One region of the Bacillus sp. J14TS2 genome, then DNA from elsewhere that is predicted to be linked to it. Evidence: a T-box and tRNA genes for the amino acid it is inferred to sense, from the RefSeq annotation. Region 1 holds a T-box; the other holds one or more tRNA genes.

The links. A T-box is a leader RNA that pairs with one kind of tRNA and senses whether it is charged. The one in region 1 lies ahead of KI375_RS07675 (valine--tRNA ligase), so its partner is inferred to be a tRNA-Val.
Region 2: it has a tRNA-Val gene. The T-box ahead of KI375_RS07675 (valine--tRNA ligase) is inferred to sense a tRNA for this amino acid. The anticodon was not compared.

What each region holds. Positions count from the first base shown of each region.
Region 1 is NZ_BORE01000004.1:126,511-134,165, reverse strand. It holds gene hpaB (4-hydroxyphenylacetate 3-monooxygenase, oxygenase component) at 1-515, shown strand, start outside; T-box leader at 725-1,073, shown strand; gene KI375_RS07675 (valine--tRNA ligase) at 1,143-3,782, shown strand; gene KI375_RS07670 (bifunctional folylpolyglutamate synthase/dihydrofolate synthase) at 4,298-5,647, shown strand; gene KI375_RS07665 (prepilin peptidase) at 6,104-6,847, shown strand; gene KI375_RS07660 (SPOR domain-containing protein) at 6,974-7,655, shown strand, end outside.
Region 2 is NZ_BORE01000019.1:26,837-34,491, forward strand. It holds gene KI375_RS22820 (HAD family hydrolase) at 1-317, opposite strand, end outside; gene KI375_RS22825 (NUDIX domain-containing protein) at 653-1,117, opposite strand; gene KI375_RS22830 (GNAT family N-acetyltransferase) at 1,258-1,710, opposite strand; gene KI375_RS22835 (phosphotransferase enzyme family protein) at 1,826-2,830, opposite strand; gene KI375_RS22840 (hypothetical protein) at 3,241-3,477, opposite strand; gene KI375_RS28140 (DUF8096 family protein) at 3,670-3,846, shown strand; gene KI375_RS22845 (DUF6944 family repetitive protein) at 3,979-4,557, opposite strand; tRNA gene KI375_RS22850 (tRNA-Val) at 4,881-4,953, shown strand; gene KI375_RS22855 (hypothetical protein) at 5,309-5,563, shown strand; gene KI375_RS27720 (hypothetical protein) at 5,754-5,876, shown strand; gene KI375_RS22860 (Cof-type HAD-IIB family hydrolase) at 6,145-6,894, shown strand; gene KI375_RS22865 (histidine phosphatase family protein) at 7,146-7,655, shown strand, end outside.

The sequences.
Region 1 (7,655 bases):
CAGAATCCGTAGTAGAAGCCATTAATATTGGAGAATACCAGCATATACAAGATAAAATGAGTGAGATTATCGCAGCACTTGAAATTATGAAAGGACTTCATTTGTCTTCACAAGTGAACGCGGAATTGGATAAATGGGGAACGATGATTCCAGATGCAAAACCATTACAAGTTGCCATTCACTATTACCCAAGGATATATCCTCGTTTGGTTGAAATTCTGCAATTATTAGGTGGAAGCGGACTTATTTTACTTCCAACTGAAAAAAGTTTTGAATCCCCTATTCGTAAGTATATTGATACTTATTTACAAGGCTCCAATTCTTCTGCTGAAGATCGTGTCAGGTTATTTCGGCTAGTCTGGGATTTATGCATGAGTGCATTTGGAACAAGACAAACTCATTATGAACGATTCTTTTTTGGTGATCCAGTCCGATTGGCTATGGGTCTTTACAATGGGTATCCCAAAAATGAGTATATGAAGAGGGTAGGAACGTTTCTTAGGGAGAATAAATAATAGAAGTAGAAAGAGGATGGGCAAAAAGCATGAAAAGAATGCTATTTTAGTACTAATGTCGGCGGTCACAGCAATTGCCATCAACGTCTGTAAATTAAAATTAACTATGTAGGAGTAATTTTTTTAGAAATAGCCTAAAATGCAAATGAACATGAAAAATGATTGACATCATCCCCCTTTATTCGCTACTATAGAGTAAATCAAATTGTATAAATGCTTTGATAGGGAAGAGTACTTTGGATCGTTACTTACAGAGAGGAAAATCAGTGGTGTGAGATTTTCTAAGTAGCCCTAAAGGAAGGTCGCCCTTGAGCAGCTTTCATGAATTGGATAGTTAGTGCTTGTTCAAATAAAAGGATACAAAACAAAGAAATTACGGTGTGCTGTCTCGAGTTAAGGAAAAGCAAACCACAAAAATTTCGTATCCGACTTTTTGGATCTCCCTAATAGTGAAGGCCGGCAAAATTGTCGTTAATTTATGAAGTGCTAGGCCTTTATAGTGTAGAATGGGCTTAAGCAAAAAGGTGGTACCGCGAATCTGCTCTCTTCGTCCTTTTGACGAAGGGGGCTTTTTGTATTTAAAAAGGATGTCAGCAGCCTTAGTGAATTGTGAAAAGGAGAATTCAAATGGAAAATATAACGATGTCGACAAAATATGAACCACAGAAAATTGAACAAGGACGATACGACTGGTGGGTGGAAGGGAAGTTTTTTGAAGCACTAAATGATGTAAATAAGGAATCTTACACGATCGTAATCCCTCCCCCGAATGTTACGGGAAAACTTCATTTGGGGCATGCTTGGGATACAACTTTACAAGATATTTTAACACGGATGAAAAGAATGCAGGGGTATGATGTTCTATGGTTACCTGGAATGGATCATGCTGGGATTGCTACACAAGCGAAAGTAGAGGAAAAGCTGCGTGAAGAGGGAAAAAGCCGATATGATCTTGGAAGAGAGAAGTTTTTAGCAGAAACTTGGAAGTGGAAAGAAGAATATGCCGATTTTATCCGCAAGCAATGGGCGAAACTAGGGCTTGGCCTTGATTATTCGAAAGAGCGATTTACTTTAGATGAGGGGCTATCTAAAGCAGTTCATGAAGTATTTGTCACGCTGTACAAAGAAGGTCTCATTTACCGAGGAGAATATATTATTAATTGGGACCCAGCAACAAAAACAGCCTTATCTGATATTGAAGTCATTCATAAAGATGTTCAAGGAGCCTTTTACCATATGAACTATCCACTTACAGATGGTTCAGGATTTATTGAGATTGCCACAACGAGACCTGAAACGATGCTTGGAGATACAGCTGTAGCGGTCCACCCAAGCGATGAGCGCTATCAGCATTTAATTGGAAAGACAGTGAAGCTTCCGATTGTAGAGCGGGAAATTCCCATCGTAGCTGACCATTATGTTGATATGGAGTTTGGTTCAGGTGCTGTTAAAATTACACCAGCTCATGATCCGAATGACTTTGAAGTTGGAAATCGCCATAATTTAGAGCGTGTACTCGTCATGAATGAAGATGGGACAATGAATGAGAATGCTGGCAAATATCAAGGCATGGATCGTTTTGAATGCCGTAAACAAATCGTAAAAGATTTACAAGCAGCTGGAGTACTATTTGAGATTGAAGACCATCTTCATTCTGTTGGTCATTCAGAACGCAGTGGTGCCGTTGTAGAGCCATATTTATCCACACAATGGTTTGTTAAAATGCAACCATTAGCTGAAAAGGCGATCGAACTTCAACAAAGTGAAGAAAAAGTTCATTTTGTTCCTGAGCGTTTTGAAAAAACCTATATGCACTGGATGGAGAATATTCATGATTGGTGTATTTCTCGTCAGCTGTGGTGGGGACATAGAATACCGGCCTGGTATCAAAAAGAAACAGGGGAAATTTATGTAGGACATGAAGCACCGGCAGATGGAGAAAACTGGGAACAAGAACAAGATGTATTAGATACATGGTTTAGCTCCGCTCTCTGGCCTTTTTCCACAATGGGTTGGCCTGATACAGAGGCGGAAGACTTCAAACATTATTATCCAACTGATTGTTTAGTAACAGGATACGATATTATTTCCTTCTGGGTATCGCGAATGATTTTCCAGGCGAAGAAATTTACAGATCAACGTCCTTTTAAAGATGTTTTAATTCATGGATTAATTCGTGCTGAAGACGGACGTAAGATGAGTAAATCGCTTGGAAATGGGATCGATCCAATGGATATCATTGACAAATATGGTGCTGACACACTTCGCTATTTTTTAGCAACAGGCAGCTCACCAGGTCAAGACTTACGTTTCAGCATGGAAAAAATTGAATCAATCTGGAATTTTGCCAATAAAATTTGGAATGCCTCCAGATTCGCCTTGATGAATATGGATGGAATGACGTATGAAGAAATTGATTTAAATGGTGAGCAGTCTGTAGCGGATAAATGGATATTGACGCGGTTAAACGACACCATTGAAGCAGTTACGAAACTAGCTGAAAAGTATGAATTTGGGGAAGTTGGTAGAGCCTTATACAACTTCATTTGGGATGATTTCTGTGACTGGTATATTGAGATGGCAAAACTTCCTTTATACGGTGAAGATGAAGCGGCGAAAAGAATGACCCGCTCAGTTCTAGCATATGTTTTGGATCAGACACTACGCCTTCTTCATCCAATTATGCCTTTTATTACAGAGGAAATATGGCAACATCTCCCTCATAGTGGCATGTCGATCACAGTCAGTGAATGGCCTAAAGCTGATAAGCGATATATGGATCAAGAAGCAGCAAGTGAAATGAAATTACTGATGGACATTATTCGTTCGGTTCGTAATATCAGAGCAGAAGTCAATACACCGATGAGTAAAGAAATCAATCTTATGTTAAAAGCAAAAGATGAGAAGGTTTTAAAAGCTTTAGAAGCGAATAAACAATACATTGAAAAGTTCTGTAATCCACAAAATCTGGAAATAGGCACAACTATAGAGATGCCAGAAAAGGCAATGTCAGCTGTGGTGACAGGAGTAGAATTATTTTTACCATTAGCAGGTCTCATCAACATCGAAGAAGAGCTTGCTCGTTTGCAAAAAGAATGGGATAAATGGAACAAAGAAGTAGAACGGGTACAAAAAAAACTAGCGAATGAAAGATTTGTTGCAAAAGCTCCAGAAGCAGTAGTCAACGAAGAAAGAGCAAAAGAAAAAGATTACCTAGAGAAAAAACAAACAGTAGAAAAAAGAATCGCAGAATTAAAAGCAATGTAAGACCAAAAGCGGAAGGTGCCTGCCTATCGGCGACAAGCAAATGTTCTGAGACAAAGAAAGGCGTTTTTCCCTTTCATTGGCTCAGGTTATTTGACCTCGAGCCGATGGCGCCTGGAGCTGGATGGACAAAAGCGCAAGCGCCCGTATAGCGACGTACAAACTTTTAATAAGGATGAACGGCTAAAAGGTGCCATCCTGGCGGCAGACTCAAAAGCGGCGTCCTGTCGCTTCGTCTACACTAGTAGCCTTACCATTGGATGCGGGTATACTCGGAGCTAGGCGTTAGAACTAGACGATGAAACTTAGAATTAGATTTTATTCATAGGCTAAAGTTTGTTAATTCTGGCAAGTAAATAAATAAGAGGATGGGACATAACTGAAATGCTAAGCTCCAAAGACGAACAATGTATTGCCTTAGCGAAGTATATTTCCGAAGCGGGGTATAGGCAGTTCGGTTTTGTCTTGAGTAAAAAACTTTTGTCTCAGCCTCTTTATACAGAACAGAAGGTGTGAAGTTGATACATACATATACAGAAGCACTTAATTGGATCCATTCACGGCTTCGACTAGGGATAAAACCAGGAATAAAACGTATGGAATGGATGTTAAGCCGTCTTGAAAATCCTGAGAAGAATCTTCGTGTGATCCATGTAGGAGGGACGAACGGGAAGGGATCTACTGTTACTTATATGCGTTCGATCCTAAATGAAGCTGGATACTCAGTGGGGACATTTACCTCACCTTTTATTGAACAATTTAATGAGCGGATTAGTATCAATGGAAAACCAATTGATAACAATGAAATCACTGCATTAGTGAATGTAGTCAAGCCAATTGCAGAGGAAATAGAACAAACGGAACTAGGGCCTGCGACAGAATTTGAAGTGATCACAACGATGGCGTTTTATTATTTTAGTGAAATCCAAAGAGTGGATGTTGCTTTATTTGAAGTAGGGTTAGGGGGAAGATATGATTCCACCAATGTCATTCGCCCTGTTGCTTCCGTCATTACAAATGTTGGCATGGACCATATGCAAATCTTGGGCAATACAATTGAAGAAATTGCTTACCAAAAGGCTGGTATTATAAAATCAAACATACCTATATTTACTACGGCACAAGATAAGCGTGTTTTATCTGTGTTAAAGCAAGAAGCTATACAGCAAAAAGCTCCATTTTATCAAATAGGCAAGGATTTCCTTATAAAGGAATATCATCCCATTGAGCATGGAGAACAATTTAGCTATCAATCGAAATGGGCCTCATATGATCACTTACAAGTATCATTGTTGGGTCGGCATCAAACAGAAAACGCAGCAGCGGCTTTAGCAGCATTAACCTATTTGCAATCTATAGGGCAGCTGAATATACGAGATGTTGAGTTCCGAGTTGGATTACAAAAGGCCTTTTGGCCGGGAAGGCTGGAACGCTTAAATGACAGTCCTCTGATCTTCATTGATGGCCCACATAATGTACAGGGCGTACAAGCCTTCAAATTAGCAGTGGAGACGCATTTTCCAAAAGAAAAAATAAAGCTGGTATTTACGGCATTAAAAGATAAAGATTTAACAGATATGTTTACAGTCATTAACTCGATGAATGTTGATCTTTATTTAACTGAGTTTGATTTTCCAAGAGCGGCATCGGTAGAAGAATTACAAGCTAAATCAAGTAATGCAAAAGCTCACTGTAATAAAGATTGGAAAAATCTGATCCGAACATTGGTTTTATCAGCAAAGGAGACGGATATCTTAGCGATTACTGGTTCTCTATATTTTATCTCAGAAATAAAACCTTTTTTGAAAGAAATGATTCAGTTAAGAATGGAAACTGGTTCATCCATTGATCTTCCAAAAGAGAAATAAAGTGAAACTTCAATCAATGGGGATTTTTCGATGTAGAGGATGTGCTAATGCAGAAGTGTAATTGTCGTCGCAAACTTACCTTGTTTCCTCATTCCTCACTGATTCGGAGGATCACAGGCTAAATCCGCGCCGCCCTAGTGATAGTTTCGCCTGCACTTGTACGTCCACTACGTGGTAACGCCTTTGTGAACAGCATCTTGTTTGCCTGAACGAATCGGGCTTTTACTCAAAAGGCGAAAGCGCCTGTCTAGCGACGTACAAATTTATATGTTTCTGACAAGTTAAAGGAAACACGATGAGCCAAAAGGGTTGACTTATCGCAAGCAGAAACCGCGAATTTGCTAGGCGCTGGAGTCAGATACGGGTAGTGTCTCCCCACCTACGCTTCTCCGTATTCTCTATAGTGCTGAGGTGGGGGGATTACTGCCCGTTAATGCGGGATAAAGGCGGTGAAAAATGAAAATTATTATTTTTGTTTATGCTCTTATCTTGGGATCATTTTTGAATGTGGTAGGATTGAGAGTCCCTGCCAAACAATCGATTGTGAAGCCTCCGTCAGCCTGCCCTGGATGTGGAAAAACACTAACAGTTTTTGAGTTAATTCCTGTCCTGTCATTTCTGCTTCAGCGGGGAAAGTGCAAACAATGTAAGCAGCCGATTTCTCCTTTTTACCCGATTATGGAATTAGCCACAGCTCTTTTATTTGTCTATGCCTATTCAAGGATTGGTTGGACATTTGAATTAGTGATTGCATGGACCCTAATTACATTATTTGTCATTATTTTTATTACAGATATAAAGTTCATGCTTATCCCCGATAAAATCCTCGCTTTTTTTGCCATCTTATTTATCGTCGAACGAATGATTCAACCTCTGCAACCGTGGTGGGATTCGTTACTAGGCGCAGCCGCCGCATTTATTCTACTAATGCTTATTGCGATTCTATCAAAAGGGGGAATGGGGGGAGGCGATATTAAGTTATATACAGTCCTAGGACTTGCGCTTGGAACGAAATTTATGCTTATTTCCTTCTTTTTTGCGAATATTCTTGGCGCGATAATTGGGATCATTGGTATGGCTTGCGGGTTTTTTGAAAGAAAAAAACCCATTCCTTTTGGTCCGTTTATTGCAATGGGAACCCTCATTACCTACTTTTACCATCAGCCTATCCTAACATGGTATCAATCTCTATTCCAATAGAGTATGTTCAATAACTCTATTAAAAAAAATGACGAAAACCTTTTTTTCCTAGACGACAAAAGTTTCGTCTTTTTTTTTTGGTTGTATGATAGCATGAGGAAAATAACTGGGCGGGAGGTAATAGGAATGGCAAAAGAAGATGGACAACAATCAACAATTAAAATCAAATTAAATGGAAAAGAACGCCCTTTTGAGGAAAAAACGGTTGTGCATGATTGGCAAGCAGCTTCTGAAGAAACATCCGCAGCCTCATCAGAAGAAATGCTCGATGAAGAGGAATTCGAATGGATTCTACCAAATGAAGAGGAGCCAGAGATTCCAGAATTTAAAGTGAATCATCATACCGAATCGAAAAAACGTCCCAATATTCATAGATTCGGCAATGGTCCATTTACATTAGGGATTAAAAGGACAATCATATCTTTTGTACTAGCTATCACGGTAGGATTATTGCTTGGGACTTTCTTCTTGCAGATCATGAAAAGAGAAGATATACAAGCAACCACAACTGCACAGAATCAAGTTGCTGCAGAAGATAAGCCAGGAGAAGAGAAAAAAACTGGTGCGGGTTACGAAGCAACACTGCCAGCAATGGCGGTCCCTGTTTTACAAGCGGGTGTTTATTCATCAAAGGAAAATGCTGAATCTGCAGCGAAGGAATTAACCAATCAAAACTATGCCACAACGATTTTAGAGATGGATGGAAAATATAATGTATTTATAGGAGTGGCAGGAGAACTTCAAGAAGTAGAATCGTGGGAAAAAAATGTAAAAGAAAGCGGTTTAGATGTTTTGGCCAAAGAGCTGT
Region 2 (7,655 bases), on a different contig from region 1:
AATATTTGTAGCACTTGGAGTATTTCAGTGTCTATTTCTTTAAAAGGAACCAATTTTGCCTCCAATCTCCGCTGATGAATCTCTTCAATTACATTTTCATTTATTGGCTTATCAAGAGATTGCAATATATCCTTAAGGCAGCTTTGATGATCGAGGAAAGTACCATCCATTCTTTTTTCTCTTCTGGCAGACCATGCTTTTTTAAAGATTTTTGCGTCTATTCCTAACTCTGCACTGGAGTATGTTGCTTTCCTCTGATTATTTTGCCATTCCGTAATCAGTGTTTCATATAAATCAAAAAATATTGCCTCAACCATCAAAAACCCTCCTAACCTTGTAATAGACTCTCTGCATTCACCGAGTTAGATGGTACAAGGTTTTCTTGTACTATTTTTTATTTCTCCTCCTACCCAGGAGTCGCCACCTTCCACTCCAATCACTGAGATAATCTCTTGCTCACGGAAATCAACCACGCACTATCTTGGTAGACGATGTTTACAGAAACATTCTTTTTTTGAAAAAATAAACTTGTGACGCTTTTTTGACATGTCTTTTTTTGATAAGAGCCTCGATTCCCAGCAAGCTTTTGGTCATTCGGCGGATTGACACCTTGGAATTCCGAGAGTCTATTGTATAGTGAACAATATGTATTTTAATTGATATCCCCTAAATAAACAGGAAGATTATTCCCTCCAACATGATCAAGAACATACTGGCGCATGGATTGAGGATAGAGCCTATAGTTTAATAATTCCGTTAAAGGCAGCCACTCCACACTGATTTGCCCATCATCAGGCGAGCTGCCATTTCCTACATTATTAGAATTTCCCTTAATTTGACACAAAAACATATATTCAATTTGATGCACATCTGAATCAAAGGTAAAATGTTCATGATTTTTTCCAATATATTCACGGATAAATAGTAAATAATCAATCTTTACACTTGCGTTGACTTCTTCTACACATTCTCTTTCTAATGCTTCATGAAGCGTTTCTCCATGCTCTTGGCCGCCACCTGGTAAAATATAATAAACCCCATCGATATCCTGTTTTTTGATTGCCAACAATTGTCCATCTTGAATAATAATCGCTTTTGCCGAATTTCTTATGTTCATCGTATCCCTCCACTGTCTATCTTACACCAGAAAAATAAAAAAATGCTTGATCAAGGGGATTTTTCAAACAAATTATAAATATGCTAGAGATGGAATAATCCAAAGCTATGAAGTTGAGATTATAAGTCTATAAAAACACATTATCGGTTTGCCAATGTAAGCTGATAAAAAAGTTGAGAACCCTTATAGCCAGTTTTTATAAACCCGTATTTTTCATATAATTTTACTGCACTTTTTTGGTAGGTAACCGTATCAAGAAGAATTTCTCCATATTCCTGTTGCTTTGCATGTTCAATCACATGTCGTAACAGCATTTGACCTATTCCTTTTCCACGAAAGGGTGGTAGCAGGTACATACGCTTCAGAGTTCCTGTATATTGGGTATCCTCTCTTAAAGCTGAGGTCCCAATTAAGTTCCCGTTATCAATAGCAATCCAAAATCCTCCTCGGCCTCCATAGATGTGAGATATCTTATCCAAGTCGACGTCTAGTCTTCGATCATAATCAAAACCAAACTCTTGATGAACATTAATAACCAATTGCTTAACCGATTCAGCATATATTTCAGTAAATGGCAAAATTTCAACAGACATATTAACCTCCAATGACTATGATAGAGGAACTTATCTCGATAATTTTTGATTGCAAAATTCTGTCCATATGTCGAGCTCTTAACAATTGTTCCTTAAATCGTTTATTAATATCCTATTAATTCCATATATTAACAACCGGTTCACTCGTTTCAATTCTTACTTTACTTTCCTTCAAAAAATCGACACTCCATTGGTCTAAGTTTGATACATCCCAACTTCGATAACAGCCTATATAAACAATTATTTCTCTTAATTGTAGAAAAATTGGAATCTGTTTTAACCATTTTTCATCAAAATAGTTTTCCTCTTTATATCCTTTTAAGAAATGCTCCATAAATGAATGAGCTTGAGATTCCTTACTCGCTTTTCCAGCTTCGCCTCCATAAACATAAACAAAATAATATAAGGGTATAGCAATATCTTCAATAAACCAACTATACTGTGCCTCATCAAAATCAAAAAGAGTGATTATTCCTTTATCCTTTACTAGGAAATTTCCAACTCCTATATCACCGTGAATAAGTCCATAGGAATGCTCATCTTTAGTAAAACTGGATTGGATTTTTTCAATGAGTTTGTCACGAGATTGATAAATTAAATATTGATCTGATGGGACAAACTTTCGAATGTTTTGCAGATAATAATTCTGGTTCCAGTCGTGCCTCCGAATAGATTCATCCTTTGGTTTATAGCTTTTTGATAAGGAATGGATTTTCCCCATAATCTTACCAAGGTTGTAGTATAGATTTGTATCACTTAGACACTCAGGATAATCAATCTTTGAACCTTCTGCTTTTATAAAAGATGTCACAATGAAATTCACATCGGATTTATCAATTACCTCTACATAATCACCTTGTGTAGATGGGATGGGACTAGATACAGAGACACCGTTTTTCGCTAAATAAAGAAGCCAATCAATTTCTCCCTTTACTGCATTTACACTACGATGAGCATTAGGAGTAAACCTTAATATGTAATCTTGATCATTTTTTGAGTACTCATATATAAAATTCTGCCAATTGCCAATATGGGTTAAATCACTCATTTCAATACCAAATCTAATTGCTCCAATGGATTGAATTTCTTGAGTGAATGCTTCAATAATCTTTTGATCCATAGATGGATACCTCACTAATTTAGTTTATATATTACTAATTCGAGGTACCAATACTAATTTCCTTCAACTAACAGCCCGATTGAGTTACAAGAAGGGGAAACTTCCCAGCAAATCGTATATACCGATATTGTTCTTATAATATGGAATGAAAAGAGAGGAATAGCTGGATTCCTCTCTAATCACTTTTTATTGTTTAAAGATAAACTGTTCTCTAAATTTTCGTGGATGTTTGCTTTCTTCATTTTTGTTTGTCCAAGTTATGATCACTATCAACTTCGAAGCCTTAGTATATAAAGGAAAATTATAATGATGAAAGTTAGTATCCAGCAGCTCATCTTGTGGGTAATCAGCGGTAAATAGTTCATATTGTTTTGTTGAATTTGGATCATCCCTGTATGCTTCAATCCTAACTAATTTAGGGTTTTCTCTGCCAATGTTTTGATGTCCATACTGTAAACACTATACAAATCTGGATTTCTTGATTTGTTAAGATTTGGATCTTCGTCATCTGCTTTTGCAATGACCACTTTCCAGTGCTTTGAAGATTCAGTTGAAGGTAGTTTCTCCAGAGTAGTTGCTAAAGAATTAGTGGGTAGTAATGTTACTAGTAAAACTATATAAAATAGAAGCATTGCTACCTTTTTCATTTCATCACACACCTTTTTCGTAGTTGCTATTAGTTTGATTTAAAAGAATTATATTTATTCTCAAGCAATGTTAATTCATCACTCTGGAAAGAGTTATGAAGTTAAGTAGTGAGCTCTAGACTCTGTATAGCACAAATAAAAGCTGTTATTGTGACAGTGTTATGTGCTACTATATATAGGCATCAAGAAAGGATGATCACTATAAACGCTGAAAAATATGATCTTAATACGATATACATATTAAAGGAGCACCCTGATATAAGCAGTGGTCGGTGTGACAACTGTAATAATGCTGCTTTTCACAGCTACTTACAAGATGGTAAGTTAATTCGCAAATGTAAGTCCTGTGGCATGATGAAAAGTATTTAACCTTATCACAAGATGGAGTCCTTCAGTATTAAATATCTCTACAATAGTTCTCCATCTCCTAATTTTGGACGTATCAAAAAAGCATCTAAATAATAAAGATGCTTTAAATTTAATACCTTCTCTATAATTATTTTATTCATTGATACCTAGACGTATTTCCTCCGCTTCCTCTTGGATTTGGCCAATCAAGGATATAACAGATCCTGCAGTCTGAATCCAACTTCCCACTGCCCCAATCTGACCTTGTTCCGAGTTATTTCCGTGCAGTTCTTGAGTAGTACTTATTGCTTGCAAGGAGTTCCCAATGCCCTGTAAAAGGTTTCCAACAATATTCTCCGCTCTTCCAGCTTCTGTACTATCAAAAAACTCATCTGCCAGTCCTACGAAACTTCCTAAAGCCTGCATCCAAGTTCCCGCAATAACTATTCTTTGTTCAGTCTCTTCGTCAGAACAGCCATAAAGCAACATCCCTGCGAAAACGGTCGAATTACCTGTTGCTTGAATTTCATCTCCGATTTTTTCTAGAGATACTGAACCTTGGCCATCTGCGGCCAATGCACTTCCCGAAGCTTGCAAAACATTGCCTATCAGTCGCAATTGATAGCTTTGTGTTTCATTTAAATGTAATTGAGGAGTATTGCCGATGGCCGCTTGTATAGTTCCAATTGTTGAGAGAAAATAACCGATTATTTCCTTCAAATGATTATTCATGTATATTCAATCCAACTCATTTTCATTTCTAATACATTCTATTCTTAAACCGATTATTCAGTTCATTCCTTCCATCAACCGTAGCATACTGCAACTTATCCATAGGGTAGGAGTTTTCCGCATTAACGGGCAGAAATATCTCCACCTCCAAGCAAATTTAGCCTTTGATCCTCAAAAATTCAGTGGGGATGAAGATACACCGTCCTTAGAATCAAGTTTGCCTTAAATCCTTCTACTTTCAACATCTTACACTCCGGAATTTGAAAGTGTTGACTTAAAATTATTTATCTAGTATAATTAATCTTGTCTTTACATAATATGTTGATTCTGTAGCTCAGCTGGGAGAGCGCCACCTTGACAGGGTGGAGGTCGCTGGTTCGAGACCAGTCAGAATCACTACGGATCGTCAAACGTTAATATAATAGCGTTTGACGTTTTTTGGTCTAGGAGATTATAAAATGAAACTTCAATCAGTTAAAGGCATAGGATGTGCTAGTGCAGACATGATGATTGTTATCACGAACTCCGGCTGAGAAAGATGGTCTAGGAATTGATGATGTTTTTTATTCAAAATTGTTATCAATCAAAATTTTTTTATAAATGTCAGACACCAAAAAATCCTCAAACGATAAGTGGTTTTTTATAGGCGAACTTGGAGGAAATAGCTTTCCTAAAGGATAAATTAGATTTATATCGAATTTCAAAATTATAGTTAATAGTTGCAATTAACATTTAATAGGAGAAGGAAACGATGAGTAAATATGACTTTTTATCAATAGCAGCAGTGGTTATTAATATCCTTGTCTTTTTTATTTTTCGTGGTCCGAATGTAAATGGATTTATTTTGGCTGCCGCTATGGGGATCATTGCAATTTTTGGTATTTTCGTTGCCCTTCGCTCAAAATACGTTGCATTGTATATTATTATAAATGTGATGATATTAATATCTTTACTAGTTCTTATTTTTGCTTTACTCGTAAGCTATGGCAGAGTTATGAACGAGTAAAATTTTATACATAGAATTTCTTCCATCCTTCAAATTTCAACGAATATGAATTTTTACAGTGTCGCTGTGCCTCTTAATGCGGAAGAAAGGAGCACAAACGAGATACAAAAACAAGATTTAAAATTTGAAGTTTTGCTCAAGACCCAAATGGAAATAATACAAATAACTAGGCATTGAGGAGGTCTAAAGAATGAGTCTACTTTATATCAAAGCGATGGAAGTCTTTAAAAAAGATGCAGAGCGTCAGAATAGAGAAGGACCTCAAGATATTAAACCTTATATAAAAAATAAATGGCGAAAAAATAGGTATTAACAAGTATGAACGAGAATTGAAAGGCATTGAATGACACGCGAGAGGTCGTTCAATGCCTTTTGTGTTATAGAAAAAGGCACTATACAAAAATACGATAAGGGTCGCTATGGTGAACGTAAATGAACAAAGCATCTAATAAAGGGAGATAAAACTGGACAAATCTATATGATATAATGAAAACCACAATCTATAAGATTTGTTACTTCTGTGAACTCACCACCAATAGATTCTTCACTTGATTGAATAAAAAAGGAGAGAAGTCGATTATATGGTGAAGTATAAAGTATTAGCCTTAGATTTAGATGAAACCGTCCTAACCCGCAATAAAGGCGTATCTGGAGCAAATAAGCAGTGGATAAAACGAGCAGCTGATGCTGGTGTTGTCGTCGTTTTGACAACAGGTCGAGGATTACAAAGAGTTGAACGAATTCGTCAAGAATTAGGTTTAGAGTCACCAATGGTACTTGCCAATGGAGCTGAGATCTGGAGTAAACCTGGAGAACTTGTGAAAAGGTTTTATATTGAGCAAAAGGATATTCGCATGTTGCATGCAATGGCTCTTGAATCTGGGGGAACATTTTGGGGATATAACGATACAGACCATGTCAAGATGGAAGATTGGGCAGATGATATCTTTGCAACAAACTTTTTCAAATTTGGTATTAGTCATAATGATGAACAGATTGTTCGACAATTAAGAGAGAAACTAAAAAATAGTGAGACATTAAATATTACATGGTCGTCGAGTCGTGTTGTGGAAATTTCACTTGTCAATGTTTCAAAGGCGACAGGTATACAGAAGCTTTGTGAACATTTAGGGATTGAGATGGCAGAAGTTATGGCCATTGGGGATAATCGAAATGACCTTGAATTAATCAAAGCTGCTGGTTTAGGCATTGCGATGGGTAATGCTGAGAAGGAATTAAAAGAAGTGGCAGATCAAATCACAACAACAAATGAAGAGGATGGAGTTGCTCAAGCAATTCAAACATATCTTTTTGAGGAAGATGTAAGCTGATAAAGAAAGCTGTGCCTTGTTATTTTAGGCACAGCTTTCTTTATTTGTTCATAAAAGTGGTAAAAAATTTGGTGTGCCCTTAATCTTTCTGAAAATAAGTATATGGACCATGATGAAAAGTTGTATGTACAATTAAAAACCGGTTCTCTAATATAAAATGTAATAGTAAATCCCCGAGGAAATGAACTCTTTTTCTTAATAATAAGATCGATAGGGGAGTGTAATTTCTGATCATAATTAGGAGAGATAAAATGACTGAAATTGGTTTTGTAAGACACGGAAACACAAATTGGAATATTGAACAAAGAGCACAAGGTCATTCACATAATCCATTAAATGAAACAGGTATGACACAAGCACATGCTGTTGGGAAGCGCTTGGCCGAAGAAGATTGGGAAGTTATGATTTCAAGTGATTTATTACGAGCCCGCCAAACGGCAGAAATTATTGCTTCCTATTTAAATTTGCCTATTTTATTTGATAAGAGATTAAGAGAGATTTCGCGAGGGAAAATCGAGGGGACCATCGAAGAAGAGAGAATTGAAATATGGGGTGAGGATTGGCGCCAGCTTGATCTAGGTGAGGAGACCATTGAAGCTTTACGTGCAAGAGGTGCTCAGTTTGTGGAAGACACATTAAAACAGTATAAAGGAAAAAAAGTATTGGTGATTACGCATGGGAAATTTCTAATTCAAACATTACATGAAATATGTCCAAATGAAACAGATCCAGATGATTTAGTGAAAAATTGTTCTGTCACA